3 regions of the Embleya sp. NPDC127516 genome follow, and region 1 is predicted to be linked to each of the others. Evidence: riboswitches for the same ligand, from Rfam matches in the RefSeq annotation. Region 1 holds a riboswitch; each other region holds the start of a gene.

Region 1 (5,660 bases):
GCGGTTGACCGCGGCGTTGCGGCTGTTCGGTCGGTTCGGCTTCGAGGAGGGGGTGGCCGGCCACATCACCGCGCGTGATCCGGAGCTCACCGATCACTTCTGGGTCAACCCGTTCGGGATGTCGTTCAAGCACATCACCGTGGACGACCTGATTCTGGTCAACCACGAGGGACAGGTCGTCGAGGGCCGATTCCACGTCAACCAGGCCGCGTTCGCGATCCACTCGCAGATCCACGCGGCCCGTCCCGACGTGGTCGCGGCGGCACACAGCCACTCCGTGCACGGCCGGGCGATCTCCGCGCTCGGCATCCGACTCGAACCGATCACTCAGGACGTGTGCCCGTTCTACGAGGATCACGAGCTGTTCGACGACTACGCGGGCGTCGTACTCGACGCCGAGGAGGGCCGCCGCATCGCCAAGACGCTCGGCCCGCGGAAGGCGCTGATCCTGCGCAACCACGGCCTGCTCACGGTGGGGCAGTCGGTCGACGCGGCGGCGTGGTGGTTCATCACCATGGAGCGCTCCTGCCAGGTACAGCTGCTCGCCCAGGCGGCCGGCGAGCTCAAGCCGATCACGCCGGAAAACGCGCGGCTGACCCGGGAACAACTGGGCAACGACACGGTCGCCTGGATCAACTACAAACCGCTGTACGACGTGATCAGCCGCTCCGAGCCGGACCTGTTCGGCGTGGACGGCCCGATGACGATCTGATCACCCGAGAATCCGATCGCCGCCGTCGGCGCCGGATCCGGGCCATCCGGTCCCGGCCGCCGACCGGATCCGCCGACCGGGCGCAATCTCGCCGATATCCGGCCGCGTCGGGAGTCAAATCACCCGGTTGCGGAAAGTACAACAGCATGTACGAACGGAGCCTTCCGCGGCACTTCGCCCGCTCGGCGCGGCCCGCCCGCCCGCGCGCCCGGGTGTGGCTGCCCGAGGTCGCGAGCCCGGTCGGCCCCTCGGTGCTGTGGCGCCGGATCGGCCAGTTCGTGGTGGACGTGCTGGCGTCCGCGCTGTTGCCCGGCGCCGCGATGTTCCTGTTCGTCCTGCTGCCCACACATCCCGACGGTTCGATCCGCAGCGGCCCGCTGACCGCGACGATCACCGTCGGTGTGCTGATGGTCGCGCTGGCCATCCTGTTCTGGTACTGGGTACTGCGGCCCGCCGAGCACGACGGGCGCACGTGGGGCATGCAGATGTTCGGTATCCGGGTCGTGGACGTGTCCGGTGGGCGGGCGGGGCGGCGTCAGCTCGGGATCCGCTGGCTGCTGCTGTGCGTCGACGCGTTCGCGCTCGGCGCGGTCGGCCTGACCGCGGTGCTCACCAGCGAGCGGCGCCAGCGGGTCGGTGACCGGGTTGCGGGCACCGTGGTGGTCCGGGGCCGAGGACCCGGCCTGGACTGAGCACCGCGCGGCGTGCCTCGGCGCCGAGCCGCGCCACACCGCGCCACTCCGCATCGCACCGCAATCGCGCCCCGCCGCACCCGTCGACGATCACGCTCCGGAATGCGGCAATTGCTCGACCGCTCCGCCCGCATTGTGGTCTTGCGCACGGTTTGCAAAAGCCATCTTGTCGCCATGTCCATCCGACCACTAGTGTCGGCTCGCCGTGGTGCTCGGGAAGCCGGTTCGATGCCGGCGCGGCCCTCGCCACTGTGATCGGGAAGTTCTCCTCCACCCCCGCGGAAACGTTGATTCGTCGCCGCGGGAAGCCACTGGGACCGCTCGCGCGGCCCCGGGAAGGCGGAGATGTGAACGTACGACCCGTCAGCCAGGAGACCGGCCACGGCGATCGTCCGTCCACGAGGTGTTGGAGAGGGACCCTTCCTCATGCATATCGCAGAGGGCTATCTGCCCTGGGAACACGCTGCCGCCTGGGGCGTCGCGTCGGCCCCGTTCGTCGTCCACGGCGCCCGCGCGCTCACCCGCGAGGTACGCGACAAACCCGAGAACACGCTGCTGCTCGGCGCGTCCGGCGCGTTTTCGTTCGTGCTGTCCGCGCTCAAGATCCCTTCCGTCACCGGTAGTTGCTCCCATCCCACCGGTACCGGACTGGGCGCGATCCTGTTCCGGCCGCCGATCATGGCCGTACTGGGCACGATCACCCTGCTCTTCCAGGCGTTGCTGCTCGCGCACGGCGGGCTGACCACGCTCGGCGCGAACGTGTTCTCCATGGCGATCGTCGGCCCGTGGGCCGGCTACGGCGCGTATCGGCTGGCCCGTTCGCTCCTGGACGGACGCGGCGGCACCACTCCGCTGGATGTCGCGGTGTTCGTGGGCGCGTTCGTCGCGGACCTGAGCACCTACTGCGTCACCAGCGTGCAGTTGGCCCTGGCCTTCCCCGACCCGGACAGCGGATTCGCGGGCGCGTTGGCCAAGTTCGGCGGCATCTTCTCCCTCACCCAGATCCCGCTGGCGATCAGCGAGGGTCTGCTGACCGTCCTGGTCGTGCGCTTGTTGCGGCAGTCCAGCCGCGGCGATCTGGTCCGGCTCGGTGTGGTCACGGACGCGCGGATCGCGCGCGAGGAGGAGAAGTCCAAGTGAAGCGCTCCACGAAGATCAACCTGCTGATCGTGTTGGCCGTGGTACTGCTCGCGGTCCTGCCCGTGGTGTTCGGCATGGGCGACCACAAGGACGAGCCGTTCGCGGGCGCCGACACCCAGGCGGAGACCGCGATCACCGAGAACGACCCGGACTACGAGCCGTGGTTCAGCCCGCTGTACGAACCGCCGTCCGGAGAGATCGAGTCCGGTCTGTTCGCGTTGCAGGCCGCCCTCGGCGCGGGCGTGGTCGGCTACATGTTCGGGGTCAAGCGCACCCGCCGCCGGCTCGCGCCGGATGCCTCGGACACGCCCGACGAACCGACCGCCGCTTCGGCGAATGCCGCCGGGGCGACACCCGCGGACCAGACGCCGGCATCGGTCCCGGGCCGCTGATTCCGTGCTGCCGATCGACGCGGCGGCGCACGCGAGTTCGTGGCGTCACCGCCATCCGGCCGACAAGGCCGTGCTCTCCTTCGGGCTGCTCGGGTGCGCGGTGGCACTGCCGCCGTGGCCCGGCGCGGTCCTGGTCGCGGCGACCGTCCTGGTCGTCGCGTTCGGCTTCGCGCGCGTGCCCGCCCGGCGGTTGTGGCGGGCCGCCCGCGCGCCGCTCGGATTCGCCGCCACCGGCGCGCTCGCCCTGCTCGTCACGATCGGCGCGGACGGCGTCGGCTGGGCCCCCAACGGGCCGCGCCACGCCGCCGAGTTGCTCGCCCGCTCCACCGCCGCGGGCCTGGCGATGCTGCTGTTCGCGTTCACCACACCGCTGTCGGACGTACTGCCGAGGCTGAACCGGGTGGGCGTGCCGGCCGCCGTGGTGGACGTCGCCGCGGTGATGTATCGAATGTTGTTCCTGCTCTACGACACGACCACGCGGATCAACCAGGCCCAGGCGGGCCGGCTGGGTCACCGCACCCGGCGAGCCCGTTGGCGCTCGGTGGCCGGGCTCGGCTCGGCGGTCTTCGTGCACGCGTTCGCCCGCGCCCAGCGCCTGGAGGCGGGTCTGGCCGGACGCGGCTACGACGGGCGCCTGCGGGTGCTGGTGGACGAGGTACGCGTCTCGCGGGCGTTCGTCGCGGGCTCCCTGTTCGTCGTGGCGGCGGTCGTCGCCGCCACTCTTCTCCTGGTATCGGTGGTGCCGTGATTCCGTTGCGGGTACGAGAGATCGGCTACGCCTACGAGGACGGGCCGGCCGTGTTGAGCGGGCTGTCCCTGTCCGTTCCGACCGGGCGGGCGCTGGCGCTGCTCGGGCCCAACGGCAGCGGGAAGACCACGCTGCTGCGGCTGTTGACCGGCGGCCTGACACCGGACTCGGGGCGGGTCGAACTGCACGAGGTGCCGATTCGGCACGACCGCAAGGGGCTCACCGCGCTGCGGCGGGCTGTGCAACTGGTCGTCCAGGATCCCGACGACCAGCTCTTCTCGGCGTCGGTGGCCCAGGACGTCTCGTTCGGGCCGCTCAACCTGGATCTGGACCCGGCCGAGGTGCGCTCGCGGGTGGCCGAGGCACTGGCCGCGCTCGAAATCACCGAACTGGCCGAGCGGCCCGTGCACCTGCTGTCCTTCGGCCAGCGCAAGCGGGTCGCCATCGCCGGCGCGATCGCGATGCGGCCCGAGGTGCTGGTGCTGGACGAGCCGACCGCGGGCCTGGATCCGGCCGGGCAGGAAGCGCTGTTGCACACGCTCGACCACTTGCGTGCGACCGGGACGACGGTGGTGATGGCCACCCACGACGTGGACCTCGCGCTGCGCTGGGCCGACGACGCGGCGGTCCTCGCACACGGGCGCCTGCACACCGGGCCGGCGAGCGAATTGCTCGCGGACACCGAGTTGCTGGCCGCCGCGAGCCTGCGGCCGACCTGGGCGCACGCGGCCGCCGCCGTACTGGCCGCACACGGGCTGGCCCCGGCGGGCACCCTGCCGCGCACGCCCGCCGAACTGGCGGCCCTGGCGCGTCCGGCCCCGAGCACCGCGGAGCCCGCCCACTGAGCGAACCCCGGGCCGACCTCAGCGCCGGCGCAGCAGCACCACCGCGCGGTCGTCGCCCACGTTGCGCCCGGCCGCCGCCACGATCCGGCGCGCCGCGTCGTGGAAGTCGTCCCGGACCAGCCGCTCGGCCTCACCGAGGAAACGGTCGATGCCGGTGGCGATGTCCTCGCCGGGCATCTCCACCATGCCGTCGGTGAACAACAGGAGCGCGTCGCCGGTGCCCAGCCGGCCCTTGACGCCCTCGAAGGTCGCGTCCTCGATCACCCCCAGGAGCGGGCCGACCGCCTCGATCACGTGCCAGCGCCCGGAGCCCGCGTCCCAGTGCACGCCCGGAGGGTGTCCCGCCGAGATCAACTCGTACTCGCCCGACTCCAGGTCGAGCACGACGTGCACCGCCGTCGCGAAGCCCTCCGCCCACTCCTGGCGCAACAGGTAGTCGTTCGCCGCCGGCAGGAAACCGTGCGGGGGCAACGAGCCGAGCAGCCCGCCGAACGCGCCGGACAACATCAACGCGCGCGTGCCCGCGGCCAGCCCCTTGCCGGAGACGTCGACCAGCACCACCTCGAGCACCCGCCCGCCGCCCGCGCCGCGGGAGGCGACCAGGAAGTCGCCGGAGAACGACTGCCCACCGGCCGGTCGCAGCACCACCTCGGTATGCCACTGCGGCGGCAGCACCGGCATCTCGCCCTGGGCCCGCAACCGGTCCCGCAGGTCGAACAACATCGACTCGCCACGCGTCCACTGCACGCCCAGGCGGGTCCGCATCCGGGCCATCAGCAGCACGATGCCCGCGATCGCCCCGACCACCACGATGGTGCCCGCGGTGACCTCTTCCGGGTCGTGCACCTGGTGCTGCGCGACCAGTACGCCGGCGGTGGCCGCGTACAGCAGGAGCAGGCTGGGCATCCGCAGCACCAACCCGCCGACCAGGATCGGCAGCGCCGTCATCGTGGCCGGGAACCACGACGCGTTCACATCCGAGAGCAGGCCGCACGCGGTGACCGCGGCCAGCAGTCCGGCCAGGGCGAACCCGTCGGAGGGGAAGACCCGATGCCGCAGCCAGGTCGCGACGCGCCGGCCCGAGCGCACGAGTGTCGCGCGCCTCCCGGTCCGGCTTGCCCGGTTTCCTCT
Region 2 (5,660 bases), on a different contig from region 1:
CAACGCGCCGGCGACCCGCTTGCGCAGCGCGCCGAGATCGGCGCCCGGGTCGGCCACGATCGCGATGTCGGCGATGGTGCCGGCGGGTGCCGCGAGCCGCTCGGCCTCGGCCGCCGCGAAGAACATGGTGGCCCGCGGGACGGTACGCGCCGGCTGCGCGATGCCGGTGACCCGGTACGCGGCCGAGCCGCCGTGTGCGGCGATCTCGACCCGATCGCCCACGGCGACGCCCGCGCGGCGCGCGAGCGCGGCATCCAGGACCACCTCGTCCGGCCCGATCGGCGCGGCCCCTCGGGTGAGCGCGTACGGCGTCAGCGCCGCCGACTCCCAGGCGTGCCCCTGTGCCTTGCGACTGCCGCCGGCGCCGGTCAGCGCGGTCTCGAAGGTGCGTTCGCCGACCGCCGCGCGCACACCCTCCAGGCCCCGCACCCGATCCACGAGCCGCGCGTCCAACGGCACCCGCTCGGCCAGGGCGAAGTCCCGCTCCCGGTCCCCGGATCCGTCGCGTGGGCCGGTGAAGGTGGGATCACCGATCACCAACAGCGAGGCTTGGGCCAGGCGTTGCGGTGGCGCGTTGTTGCGTACGCCGGTCTCGAGCAGCCCGCCGCAGGCCATCACCACGGTCGCGCCGAGGCACAGCGCGACGAAGGTGGCGACGAAGCCACCGGCCCGGAAGCGCAACGTGCGCAGTGCGAGCCCCCACATCAGCGGATCCCGCCGAACGTCGGCCGCCCACCCGGGAGCGGGGCTTTCGCGAACGCGCCCAGGTGGGTCATGCGTTCGGCGATCGCGTCCACGGTCGGCGCGTCCAGCCGGTCGGCGATCCGGCCGTCGGCGAGGAAGACCACGTGGTCGGCGAAGGATGCGGCGATCGGATCGTGCGTGACCATCACGATGGTCTGGCCGTCGGTTCGCACGGACTCCCGAAGCAGACCCAGCACCTCGGCCGCCGTCCGGGTGTCCAACGCCCCCGTCGGCTCGTCCGCGAACAGCACGGCGGGGCGCACGGCCAGCGCGCGGGCGATCGCCACTCGTTGTTGCCGGCCGCCGGACAACTCGTGCGGCCGGTGCCGGGCGCGGTCGGTCAGGCCGACGCGCGCGATCACCTCGGGGATCCGCCGATGGTCGGCGCGCTTGGCCGCGAACCGCAGCGGCAGCGTGATGTTCTGCTCCACCGTGAGGGTGGGCAGCAGGTTGAACGCCTGGAAGACGAAACCGATCCGCTCCCGACGGAGCCTGGTCAGCGCGTTCTCGTTCAGCTCGGCGAGGTCTCGGCCGGCCACCGCGACCGTGCCCGACGTGGGTCGGTCCAGGCCGGCCGCGCAGTGCAGGAAGGTGCTCTTGCCGGAGCCGGACGGACCCATCACGGCGGTGAACGACCCGTGTTCGAAGGCGAGGGTGACCCCGTCGAGGGCGGCGACCTGGGCCGAGCCCTTGCCGTACACCTTGCGCACCGCGTCGAGCCGGACGGCCGGTGCCCCGGCACCCTCCCGCTCGTCCCCGATCGTGTGTCGTGGCCGTGTCGGTCGCCCGCTCACGTTCGTCCCTCCGCCGTTCCGGCCGCTCCCCGTTCACGGCACCGGATCCACGCTAGGAGCGTGCAACGGGCGTGCCCATGGGGCTGGCCGCCCTCCGGGGGTGGGGCCCGCCCCCATTCCCGGAGGCCCCGACGAACCCACCGGCCGCGGCGAACCCGGACAGGGCCTAGGCCGAAGTGTGTACGCCGGTTCGTTCCCGCGGAGGGCGTGCCGGGCCGGGGCCCGGACCTAGCCTCATAGCCGTACCCGCAGGTCGAGTGGAGGAGGAAGACCGTGGCGAAGGCACGCGGCTCGTTGACGGCCGGCCTGTTGAGCGCGGTGGTGGGCGGAGCCCTGAAGCTGTTCGCGGACGACGTGGACACACCGGTGGTCGCGCTCGGGAAGATCGGTGTCGTGTTGCTGATCGTCGGCATCGCCGAGCTGCTGTACGGGCTCTACCAGCTCACCCAGGAGGCCCGGAAGGGCTGACCGGGGCGACACCGGCCGGACCGAGGAGGCCCGGAGGGGCCGATCGGGGTGACGAGCCTGGGAAGGGCCATCAGACCGAAGAACCCCGGAGCAGCCGATCGGGGGAAGAGCCCCGGAAGGGCGATCAGGCCGAAGAACCCCGGAACAGCCGCCGATCCGGGCACGGAACCCCGAACGGCCGATCGAAGCGACCCGGGCCCGCTCAGCCGGGCCGCCGCCGGCCCGGCCGCCGGTGGGCGACGAAGGCCAGGACACCCGCCCCGAGCAGGGCCGAGCCGAGGAAGGCCACGAGCAGCGACCCGCCGCCCGGATCGATCCCGGCGCGCGGACGCGCCGCCGACGCGGCGGAGGGCGCGCGGAGTTCGTCGACGCCGCGATGGACGCCGAGCTTGCCCGCCCGGGTCTCGACCGGCCGGCCGGACGCTCCGGGGCCGGCCGCCACGTCGATCCGCACGCTCGCGGTGGCCTCGCGGCCGAGCCGGTCGACGATCGTGTAGCGAAAGTTGTCGCGTCCGGTGAAGCCCGGCCCCGGCGTGTACCGCAGCACCGAATTCGCGTCGCCCCGCTCGTCCGGCTGGAGCACCAGGCCGTGTTCGGGATTGGTGTACGACAGCACGACCAGCCCTTCGCCGGAGTCGCCGGCCAGGACCGGGACGTCCACCGACTGCCCGGCGCGAGTGCCCACCCGATCGGCGACGGCACGCGGGACGGGTGGCAGGTTCGGCTCGGGCTGGTCCCTGGACCGCACCCGGTCGCCGGACCCGACGGGGCGCCCGGCGCCGGCGCTCAACAGCGATGCGGATGGGGTGGGGCCTGCCGTCCCCGCGCCGAGGGGTCCGGCGGGCGGGGCGGTATGTCCCGACCCGGCGTCGAAGTCCGCAGCGGAAGGAGTCGGCCGCGCCGAGCCGGCATCGAAGAGCGGTACGGAGGAGGTGAGATGCATCCCCTCGGGACCGAACCACCCCGCGCAGGCGGCTGGATGCCCCGACCCGGCTCCGAACAGCGACACACAACACGCCAGGAGCACGCCCGCTCGACGTACCCGACCCACCCGACGCGTCGGACCGGCTGGTTCAGGTGTTCCGGACACCGTGGACACGCATACCTCCGGCACTGATTTCCCGGCACGGCCGGATCGCGGATCGACTCACCGGCACCCTCCGGTGCCCGTCGGCACCCTTCGGCGCCGATACCGCCGGGCCGACGCCGGCCGAGGGAGCCGCTCTCGGAATCCGATCCTGGGCTTTACCCGCGCCGGTCCGGGGCTCGGCGCGCGGACCGGCGGCAAGCTTCACCCGCACGCGTGGTCCGGATCCGACGGTGGACCGGGCCCGTCGCGCGTGTCATGGTGGGAGGCGCAAGGCGACGGCGGTACGAGGAAGCCGGTGTGAATCCGGCGCGGTCCCGCCACTGTGATCGGGGAGCGACTCCCGAACCGGCCACGGCCCCGAGACGGGTCGGAAGGCCGGGAGGAGCGATGATCCGAGAGCCAGGAGACTCACGTCGTCGCCACCTCACCAACCGGGGCGGATTTCCCCGAGAGAGGCCGGTGCCGACCATGTCCTTGGTTTTGAGCCGGATCTACACCCGTACCGGCGATGCCGGCACGACCGCGCTGGGCGACAACTCCCGTACGCGCAAGACCGATCCGAGGTTGGCGGCGTACGCCGACACGGACGAGACCAACGCGGCGATCGGGGTCGTGCTCGCGCTCGGCGACCCGCAACCGCAGACGCGCGCGGTACTGGCGCAACTGCAGCACGACCTGTTCGACGTCGGCGCCGACCTGTGCGCGCCGATCGCCGTGGGGGACACCCGGCTGCGGATCACCGAGGCGGACGTGGCCCGGCTGGAGGAGCACTGCGACGCGTTCAACGCGGAACTGGCCGCGCTGCGTTCCTTCGTACTGCCCGGCGGCAGCCCGGCCGCGGCCCTGCTGCACGTGGCCCGCACCTCGGCCCGACGTGCCGAGCGCTCGACCTGGGCGCTGATCGAGGCGGACGAGCGGGCGACGGCAGGCGGTGCCGCGACCGTCAACCCGCTCACCGCGCGCTACCTCAACCGGTTGTCCGACCTGCTGTTCGTCCTCGCCCGGCGGGCCAACGCCGACGGTGCGGGTGATGTGTTGTGGCGTCCGGGCGACAGCCGCTGACCGGCGGGCGGTCGCGGTCCCACGGCGGCGGGCCGCTGCGCCGGCTCGCCGACGTGGGGCCCTACTTCGAGCTGCGGACCGGACCGATCACCGACGGCGCGGGCTTTCGGCCGTTGGCCGAGCTGTACGACCCGGCCGCGCCCGCCGCGTGGGCGGCCCGGGTGGAGCACGTACGGGCCCGGCTGCGGACCGAGGAACCGCGTGTCGCCGCGTCGATCCTGTATCTGGGCGTGGCCTCGCGGCTGTGGTCGGTGGCACTGGGTGCGGCGGTGCTCGGCCGGGTGGTGCCCGACCTGGATCCGGCCCGGACGTACTGGCGCTTCCCGGACGCCGGGCCGGTCGAGTTGTGGGCGCCCGATCCGGAGCCGGCGCCGGTGCCGGACGATCGCTCGGGGATCGAGCAGCTGCACGACGCGGTGCTGGTCGGGCATCTGGTGCCGCTCGCCGGGGCGACCCGAGCGGTGGTGCCGGTCGCCGAGCGGCTGCTGTGGGGCAACGCCGCGTCGGCCCTGGTCGGCGCGGCCCGCGTGTTGCACCGGCACCTGGCTCCGACCGAGCCGGAACTCGTCGCGACCACACGCGTGTTCGCCGACGGCCTGTTGGCCGCAGGCCGGTTGCGTGGAACCGGCCTGCACGGTGCGCTCGGCGCGTTCCGCCGCACCACGTGCTGCCTGTACTACCGGATCCCCGGGGGCGGTACGTGCGGCGACTGTGTCTTCCACGACAAGCCGCCGCGGCCGACCCGGACCCGGATCGGGTCGTCGGCATCGGGTCGGGGGAACGCGGGCTGAGCACCGTCGGCCTGCCCGTTCGGTTCGCTCGGGGCACCGGGAACCGTGTGTCGGGTCCCGCGCGGAGCGGCCGATCGGGTGAATCGGTCGGACACGCCGAGCCGCGCATCCGGGTGACATTCCCGGATCCTCGGCCCGGTTGTTTCTAGCCTCGGCCACGAGACACCGAATCCGGCATCGACGAATGCGAACGCCGGGGCCGTGTCCTCGGTCCTGCCGGGTCTGCGCCCCCGGCAGGATCGGGGAGACGGCCCCGGCCGTCGAAGGCCCGCCGAGGACGAATGACCGGGCGCCCCCGGGGCAGGCGCCAGGCGCGGTCCTCGGCGGTGACGCGAGGACATCGAGACCGTGAAGAGGAGTACGCACCGATGAGTACCCCAGGCCGAGACTCCGGCGGCAGGTCCGCGTCGCGCGATCCCGACGAGGTCGCCGCGTTCCCGACCGTCCTTCCCCCCGCCGTCGAATCACCCACGCAGAGCGCACTCCCGCAGCAGGAGCCGACGCTGAGCCGCAAACGTGAGCAATTGGATCACGCGGTGGAGGAGTTGACCCAGGCCGAGCCGCCCGAGACGGTGCACCGCAAGGTGGGTGAGGCCGCGGAGCAGGTCGGCCGAGGAAGCGACCGTGCCGCGGGGCGGGCCCGACGCCGGGCCGAACGGCTCGAAGCGGCGGCCGGCGAAGCCGTCGAACAGGCCGCGGGCACCGTCCGCG
Region 3 (5,660 bases), on a different contig from region 1:
GACCCGGCCGAGCTTCCGGCCGAACGCCCGGCCCTGCCCGACCTGGTGACGGTGCGTCGGATCCGGGCGGACGCGACCGACCTGGCGATCGTGCACAGCGTCGCGGCGGTCGGCTTCGCGAACCCGGGGACCGCGTCGGGGACCGACGGCCCGACCGAACGGGATACCGCCGCGCTCGGCCAGGACCCGGGACTGCTGTCCTACCTCAACGAGCGCCTGCGCACCGGCGAGACGGTGATGTTCGCCGCGTACGGCCCGGCCGGGCCGCTGTGCGTGGGCAGTTATCAGCACCTGTACGGCACCACCGAGATCGTCGGTGTGGCCACCCTCCCCGCGGCCCGACGTGGCGGCCTCGCGGCGGCGGTGACCTGGGAGCTGGCCCGGCACGCGCTCACCGACGGGAGCGAGACGGTGTTCCTGTCGGCGGGCGACCAGGACGTGGCCCGCGTGTACGACCGGCTCGGCTTCCGGTCGGTGGGGACGGCGCTGATCGCGGAGGCGCCGTGAGCACCCCGGCGCAGCCCGGACCGCCCGCGAAGCCCGTCGTGCTGCCGATCCCGCCCGGGCGCAATCCCACCGCCGCCGAAATGGCCGCCGCGCACGGCCGGACCATCCCCGACGTGATCGGACCGAACCTGCGGGTGTTGTTCTGCGGGATCAACCCCGGCCTGTGGTCCGGTGCGACCGGGCGGCACTTCGCCCGCCCCGGCAACCGGTTCTGGCCCGCGCTGTACGCCTCCGGGTTCACGCCCCGCCTGCTCGCGCCCGCCGAGCAGGACGCGTTGACCGCGCTCGGTCTCGGCATCACCAACGTGGTGGCCCGCACCACCGCCCGTGCGGACGAGTTGAGCCGGGACGAGTACGTCGCCGGCGGCGCGGCGCTCACCGCCAAGGTGCGCACGTACCGGCCGGCCTGGCTGGCCGTGCTCGGCATCGGCGCGTACCGGACCGGTTTCGGCCGGCCCAAGGCGGTGGTCGGTCGACAGGCCGAGACCATCGGCGACACCCGGATCTGGGTGCTGCCGAACCCGAGCGGCCTGAACGCGCACTGGACGGCGGCGGCGCTCGGCGAGGCGTTCGCCGAACTGCGCACGGCGGCGGCCCAGATCGAAAGCACCCGACCGGAAACGCCACGCACCGAAACCGCCGGGACCGAAAGCACCCGGACCGAAACCACCTGACCGGAAGGCACCCGGCCGGAAACCCGCCGAAACCCATCGAAGGCGGTCGAAGGCTGCCTGAATGCGGCCCGAGGACGACCCGAAGGGGCGCGACCGCCCCAGGGCGCGGTCGGTGCGCCCGGGCCGGTCCGCGCGCCTGTATCCGAGTCGATTCGTCCATCGACCGAGTGGGATCACCCGGTTGGTGGTTACTTCGCGTTCCCTCGCGCGGTTGGGTCGGCATGGAGATCCTGCGGGCCCCGTTCGGGCCGTGGCCCACCGAGGCGTTCGAGACACCCGTGTACGAGGCGTTGGTCGCGGAGTGGCGCGACTCGGGCCGGGAGGTACCCCGGCCGGTGGACCGATGCCCCGACCGCCCGGCGCGACACGCGCGCCCATCCGGGGCCGGCCCCCGCACCGGCCGCCCCTGAGGACGCCGCCGAGGCCACCTCCGAGGCAGCCCACACCGGCCGCCGGAGGCACCCGCCGACACGCCCGGCTCCCGCCTCGCCGACCCGCCCGTCGGACGCCGTACATGCCAGGCACGCCCCGCGGCCGACCGTACGCTCCCAATGCCTCGCCCTCGCCCGCTCGGCCGCCCCGCGAAGGTCTTTCCCTCGACGCCCGGACACCACGTTCGACAGGGGCTCGGCGACGCGCGCCGCGCACAACGCCGGCGTGTCGTGCAGCCATTCGGCGGCCCGCGCGCGAGTACCGTCATGCCGGGCGTACGCCGGGAGGAGACGATTCCGCTCGGCTCGGGAGGCGCCGCGACACCCGGTGTGGACGGCATCGCCGCCGGGAGTGGGCCCGTCCCGGCCGAAATCGTGGTACGTCGGGAATCGCGACACGACACAACACCTGGGGGTGCGACGACCACCCCGCCACTACATATATGCTCTGCGACGCAGCTGGTTCGCCGTTCCGGTTCAAACGGAAAGGCGACGCAAGAGGGAACCCGGTGTGAAGCCGGGACTGCCCCCGCAGCGGTAAGCGGGAACGAATGTCGTCCTGCGGCGCCGAACGCCCGGAGGGGTTCGGCGCGCGACGACCACGGGGAACTCCGCGGCCCGCCGAGCACATCGTGCCCGGTGGCGCCCCGGCATGCCCGCGAGTCCGAATACCTGCCGGCTGTCCGCGCCTTCGGGCGCGGGGTCACTGTACGTACGAGCTCGCGAGGAGAGAGCACGTGACCGTTGTGGACAGCGTGGGCGCGACCCGGATGCGGATCGACGAAAGCCCCGAGGACCAACTGGCTACCCTGGTGCGCACCCAGGCGCGCGATCTGCCGGAGGTCGATCCGGATCGGGTCGTCCGCCGGGTCGTCGCGGGTCTCAACGAGGGCGCGGACAAGGGAGCGGCCGCGGACCTGGCGGTGCGTACCGCCGCCGAGCTGATCGCGGAGGAGCCCGCCTACTCGCGGCTCGCCGCGCGCCTGCTCGCCGGCCGGATCGCGGACGAGGCCCTCGACGCGGGGGTCACCTCGTTCAGCGCGGGCATCGCGCTCGGCCGGCGCGAGGGCGTCATCGGCGCGGAGACCGCGGCGTTCGTCGCCGAGCACGCCGCCGAGTTGGACGCCGCCGTGGACGTCGACGGCGACCGGCGGTTCGAGTACTTCGGCCTGCGCACCGTGTACGACCGCTACCTGTTGCGCCACCCGGTCTCGCGCAAGGTGGTCGAGACCCCGCAGCACTTCCTGCTGCGCGTGGCGTGCGGCCTGGCCCAGGAGCCCGGCGAGGCGATCGGCTTCTACCGGCTGATGTCCTCGCTCGCCTACCTGCCCAGCTCGCCGACGCTGTTCAACTCCGGCACCGTGCACACCCAGATGTCCTCGTGCTACCTGCTCGACTCGCCCAAGGACGAGCTGGAGTCGATCTACGACATGTACGGGCGGATCGCCCGACTGTCGAAGTTCGCCGGCGGCATCGGCGTGGCGTGGTCGCGGGTGCGTTCGCGCGGCTCGCTGATCCGCGGCACCAACGGGCACTCCAACGGCATCGTGCCGTGGCTCAAGACGCTCGACTCGTCGGTGGCCGCGGTCAACCAGGGCGGCCGGCGCAAGGGCGCGGCCTGCGTGTACCTGGAGACCTGGCACCCGGACATCCTGGAGTTCCTCGAACTGCGCGAGAACACCGGTGAGGACGCGCGCCGCACGCACAACCTCAACCTGGCCAACTGGGTGCCGGACCTGTTCATGCGCCGGGTCGAGGAGGACGGCGTCTGGTCGCTGTTCGACCCGAACGAGCTGCCCGAACTGCCCGACCTGTGGGGCGCCGAGTTCGACAAGGTGTACGAAGCCGCCGAGCGGGACGGCCGGTTCGTCCGGCAGATGCCCGCGCGCGACCTCTACGCCCGGATGATGCGCACGCTCGCGCAGACCGGCAACGGCTGGATGACCTTCAAGGACGCCGCCAACCGCACCTGCAACCAGGCCGCGGAGCCCGGCAACGTGGTGCACCTGTCCAACCTGTGCACCGAGATCCTCGAGGTGACCAGCGACGGCGAGACCGCCGTGTGCAACCTCGGCTCGGTCAACCTCGGCGCGCACGTGATCGCCGGCGAGGGCATGGACTGGGACAAGCTGCGCGCGACGGTGCGCACCGCGGTGGTCTTCCTGGACCGCGTGATCGACATCAACTACTACCCGACCGACCAGGCCGCGGCGTCCAACCCGCGGTGGCGCCCGGTGGGCCTGGGCCTGATGGGCCTGCAGGACGTGTTCTTCACGCTCGGCATGCCGTTCGACTCGGTCGAGGCGCGCGAGTTGTCCACGCTGATCTCCGAGGAGATCTACCTGACCGCGCTGGAGACCTCCTCGGCGCTCGCCGAGGCGCACGGCCCGCACCCGGCCTACGCCGAGACGCACGCCGCGCGCGGCCGGCTCCAGCCGGACCTGTGGGAGGGCGTGTACCCGACCCAGACCAAGCGCTGGGACGCGCTGCGCGACCGGGTCGCCGAGCACGGCCTGCGCAACTCGCTGCTCGTGGCGATCGCGCCGACCGCGACCATCGCCTCGATCGCCGGTGCCTACGAGTGCATCGAGCCGCAGGTGTCGAACCTGTTCAAGCGCGAGACGTTGTCCGGCGAGTTCCTCCAGATCAACGCCTACCTGGTGCGCGAGCTCAAGGCCCGCGGCCTGTGGACCCCCGCGGTCCGCGACCGGATCAAGCGCGCCGAGGGCTCGGTCCAAAGCATCGCCGAACTCCCGGAGGACGTGCGGGAGTTGTACCGCACCGCGTGGGAGCTTCCGCAGCGTGCGCTGATCGACCTGGCGGCGGCCCGCTCGCCGTACATCGACCAGTCGCAGTCGCTGAACCTGTTCATGGCCGACCCGACCATCGGCAAGCTGTCCTCGATGTACCGCTACGCGTGGTCCACCGGCCTCAAGACCACGTACTACCTGCGCTCGCGCCCCGCGACGCGGATCCAGCAGGCGACCGTGCCGGCGCAGGCCTCGGCCGCGCCCGTCGAGGAGATCTCGGACCTCGAGGTCATCGCCTGCTCGCTGGAGAACCCCGAAGCCTGTGAGGCGTGCACGTGAGCCTGCTCGATCCCGGAATGAACCTCACGCTGCGCCCGATGCAGTACCCGGACTTCTACGAGAAGTACCGCGCGGCGATCCGCAACACCTGGACGGTCGAAGAGGTCGACCTGCACAGCGACCTCGCCGACCTGGACAAGCTCAGCCCGGCCGAACGACACCTCGTGCAGCGCCTGGTCGCGTTCTTCGCGACCGGTGACACGATCGTGGCGAACAACCTGGTGCTGAACCTGTACCGGCACATCAACTCGCCCGAGGGCCGGCTGTATCTGTCGCGGCAACTCTTCGAAGAGGCCGTCCATGTGCAGTTCTACCTGACCCTGCTGGACACCTACATGCCCGACCACGAGGAGCGCGAGCAGGCGTTCGCCGCGGTCGAGCACATCCCCTCGATCCGGCGCAAGGCGGAGTTCTGCTTCCGCTGGATCGACTCGGCGATGGGCCTGGACCGGCTCGAATCGCGGGACGACCGGCGGCAGTTCCTGCTCAACCTGATCTGCTTCGCGGCGTGCATCGAGGGTCTGTTCTTCTACGGCGCCTTCGCGTACGTGTACTTCCTGCGCTCGCGCGGTCTGCTCAACGGCCTTGCCTCGGGCACCAACTGGGTGTTCCGCGACGAGTCCGCGCACATGGACTTCGCGTTCTCCGTGGTCGAGACGGTGCGGGCCGAGGAGCCCGACCTGTTCGACGACGAGCTCGCCGAGGACGTACGGCGGATGCTCGCCGAGGCGGTCGAGGCGGAGACGGCGTTCGCCGAGGACCTGCTCCAGGGCGGCGTGTCCGGGATGACGGTCGCCGACATGCGCTCCTACCTGGAGCACGTGGCCGACCGCCGGCTGGCCCAGTTGGGCATGGCACCGGTGTACGGCTCGGCGAACCCGTTCGGCTTCATGGAACTGCAGGACGTGCAGGAACTCTCGAACTTCTTCGAGCGGCGGGTCTCGGCCTACCAGGTCGCG

Evidence for each region. Region 1 has a riboswitch for cobalamin ahead of ACIRL2_RS23130 (energy-coupling factor ABC transporter permease). Riboswitches for the same ligand answer to the same signal wherever they lie in the genome.
Region 2: another riboswitch for cobalamin. It lies ahead of ACIRL2_RS24215 (cob(I)yrinic acid a,c-diamide adenosyltransferase); the one in region 1 lies ahead of ACIRL2_RS23130 (energy-coupling factor ABC transporter permease).
Region 3: another riboswitch for cobalamin. It lies ahead of ACIRL2_RS04410 (ribonucleoside-diphosphate reductase subunit alpha); the one in region 1 lies ahead of ACIRL2_RS23130 (energy-coupling factor ABC transporter permease).

Annotation. Positions count from the first base shown of each region.
Region 1 is NZ_JBIWJT010000011.1:285,811-291,470, reverse strand. Features, by position in the region: gene ACIRL2_RS23140 (class II aldolase/adducin family protein) at 1-712, shown strand, start outside; gene ACIRL2_RS23135 (RDD family protein) at 859-1,404, shown strand; cobalamin riboswitch at 1,594-1,803, shown strand; gene ACIRL2_RS23130 (energy-coupling factor ABC transporter permease) at 1,831-2,544, shown strand; gene ACIRL2_RS23125 (energy-coupling factor ABC transporter substrate-binding protein) at 2,541-2,936, shown strand; gene cbiQ (cobalt ECF transporter T component CbiQ) at 2,941-3,684, shown strand; gene ACIRL2_RS23115 (energy-coupling factor ABC transporter ATP-binding protein) at 3,681-4,529, shown strand; gene ACIRL2_RS23110 (PP2C family protein-serine/threonine phosphatase) at 4,548-5,618, opposite strand.
Region 2 is NZ_JBIWJT010000012.1:170,505-176,164, forward strand. Features, by position in the region: gene ACIRL2_RS24195 (FtsX-like permease family protein) at 1-705, opposite strand, end outside; gene ACIRL2_RS24200 (ABC transporter ATP-binding protein) at 705-1,538, opposite strand; gene ACIRL2_RS24205 (DUF5708 family protein) at 1,812-2,006, shown strand; gene ACIRL2_RS24210 (Ig-like domain-containing protein) at 2,209-2,754, opposite strand; cobalamin riboswitch at 3,380-3,506, shown strand; gene ACIRL2_RS24215 (cob(I)yrinic acid a,c-diamide adenosyltransferase) at 3,565-4,158, shown strand; gene ACIRL2_RS24220 ((2Fe-2S)-binding protein) at 4,134-4,949, shown strand; gene ACIRL2_RS24225 (hypothetical protein) at 5,318-5,660, shown strand, end outside.
Region 3 is NZ_JBIWJT010000002.1:430,709-436,368, forward strand. Features, by position in the region: gene ACIRL2_RS04400 (GNAT family N-acetyltransferase) at 1-507, shown strand, start outside; gene mug (G/U mismatch-specific DNA glycosylase) at 588-1,181, shown strand; cobalamin riboswitch at 2,056-2,307, shown strand; gene ACIRL2_RS04410 (ribonucleoside-diphosphate reductase subunit alpha) at 2,383-4,701, shown strand; gene ACIRL2_RS04415 (ribonucleotide-diphosphate reductase subunit beta) at 4,719-5,660, shown strand, end outside.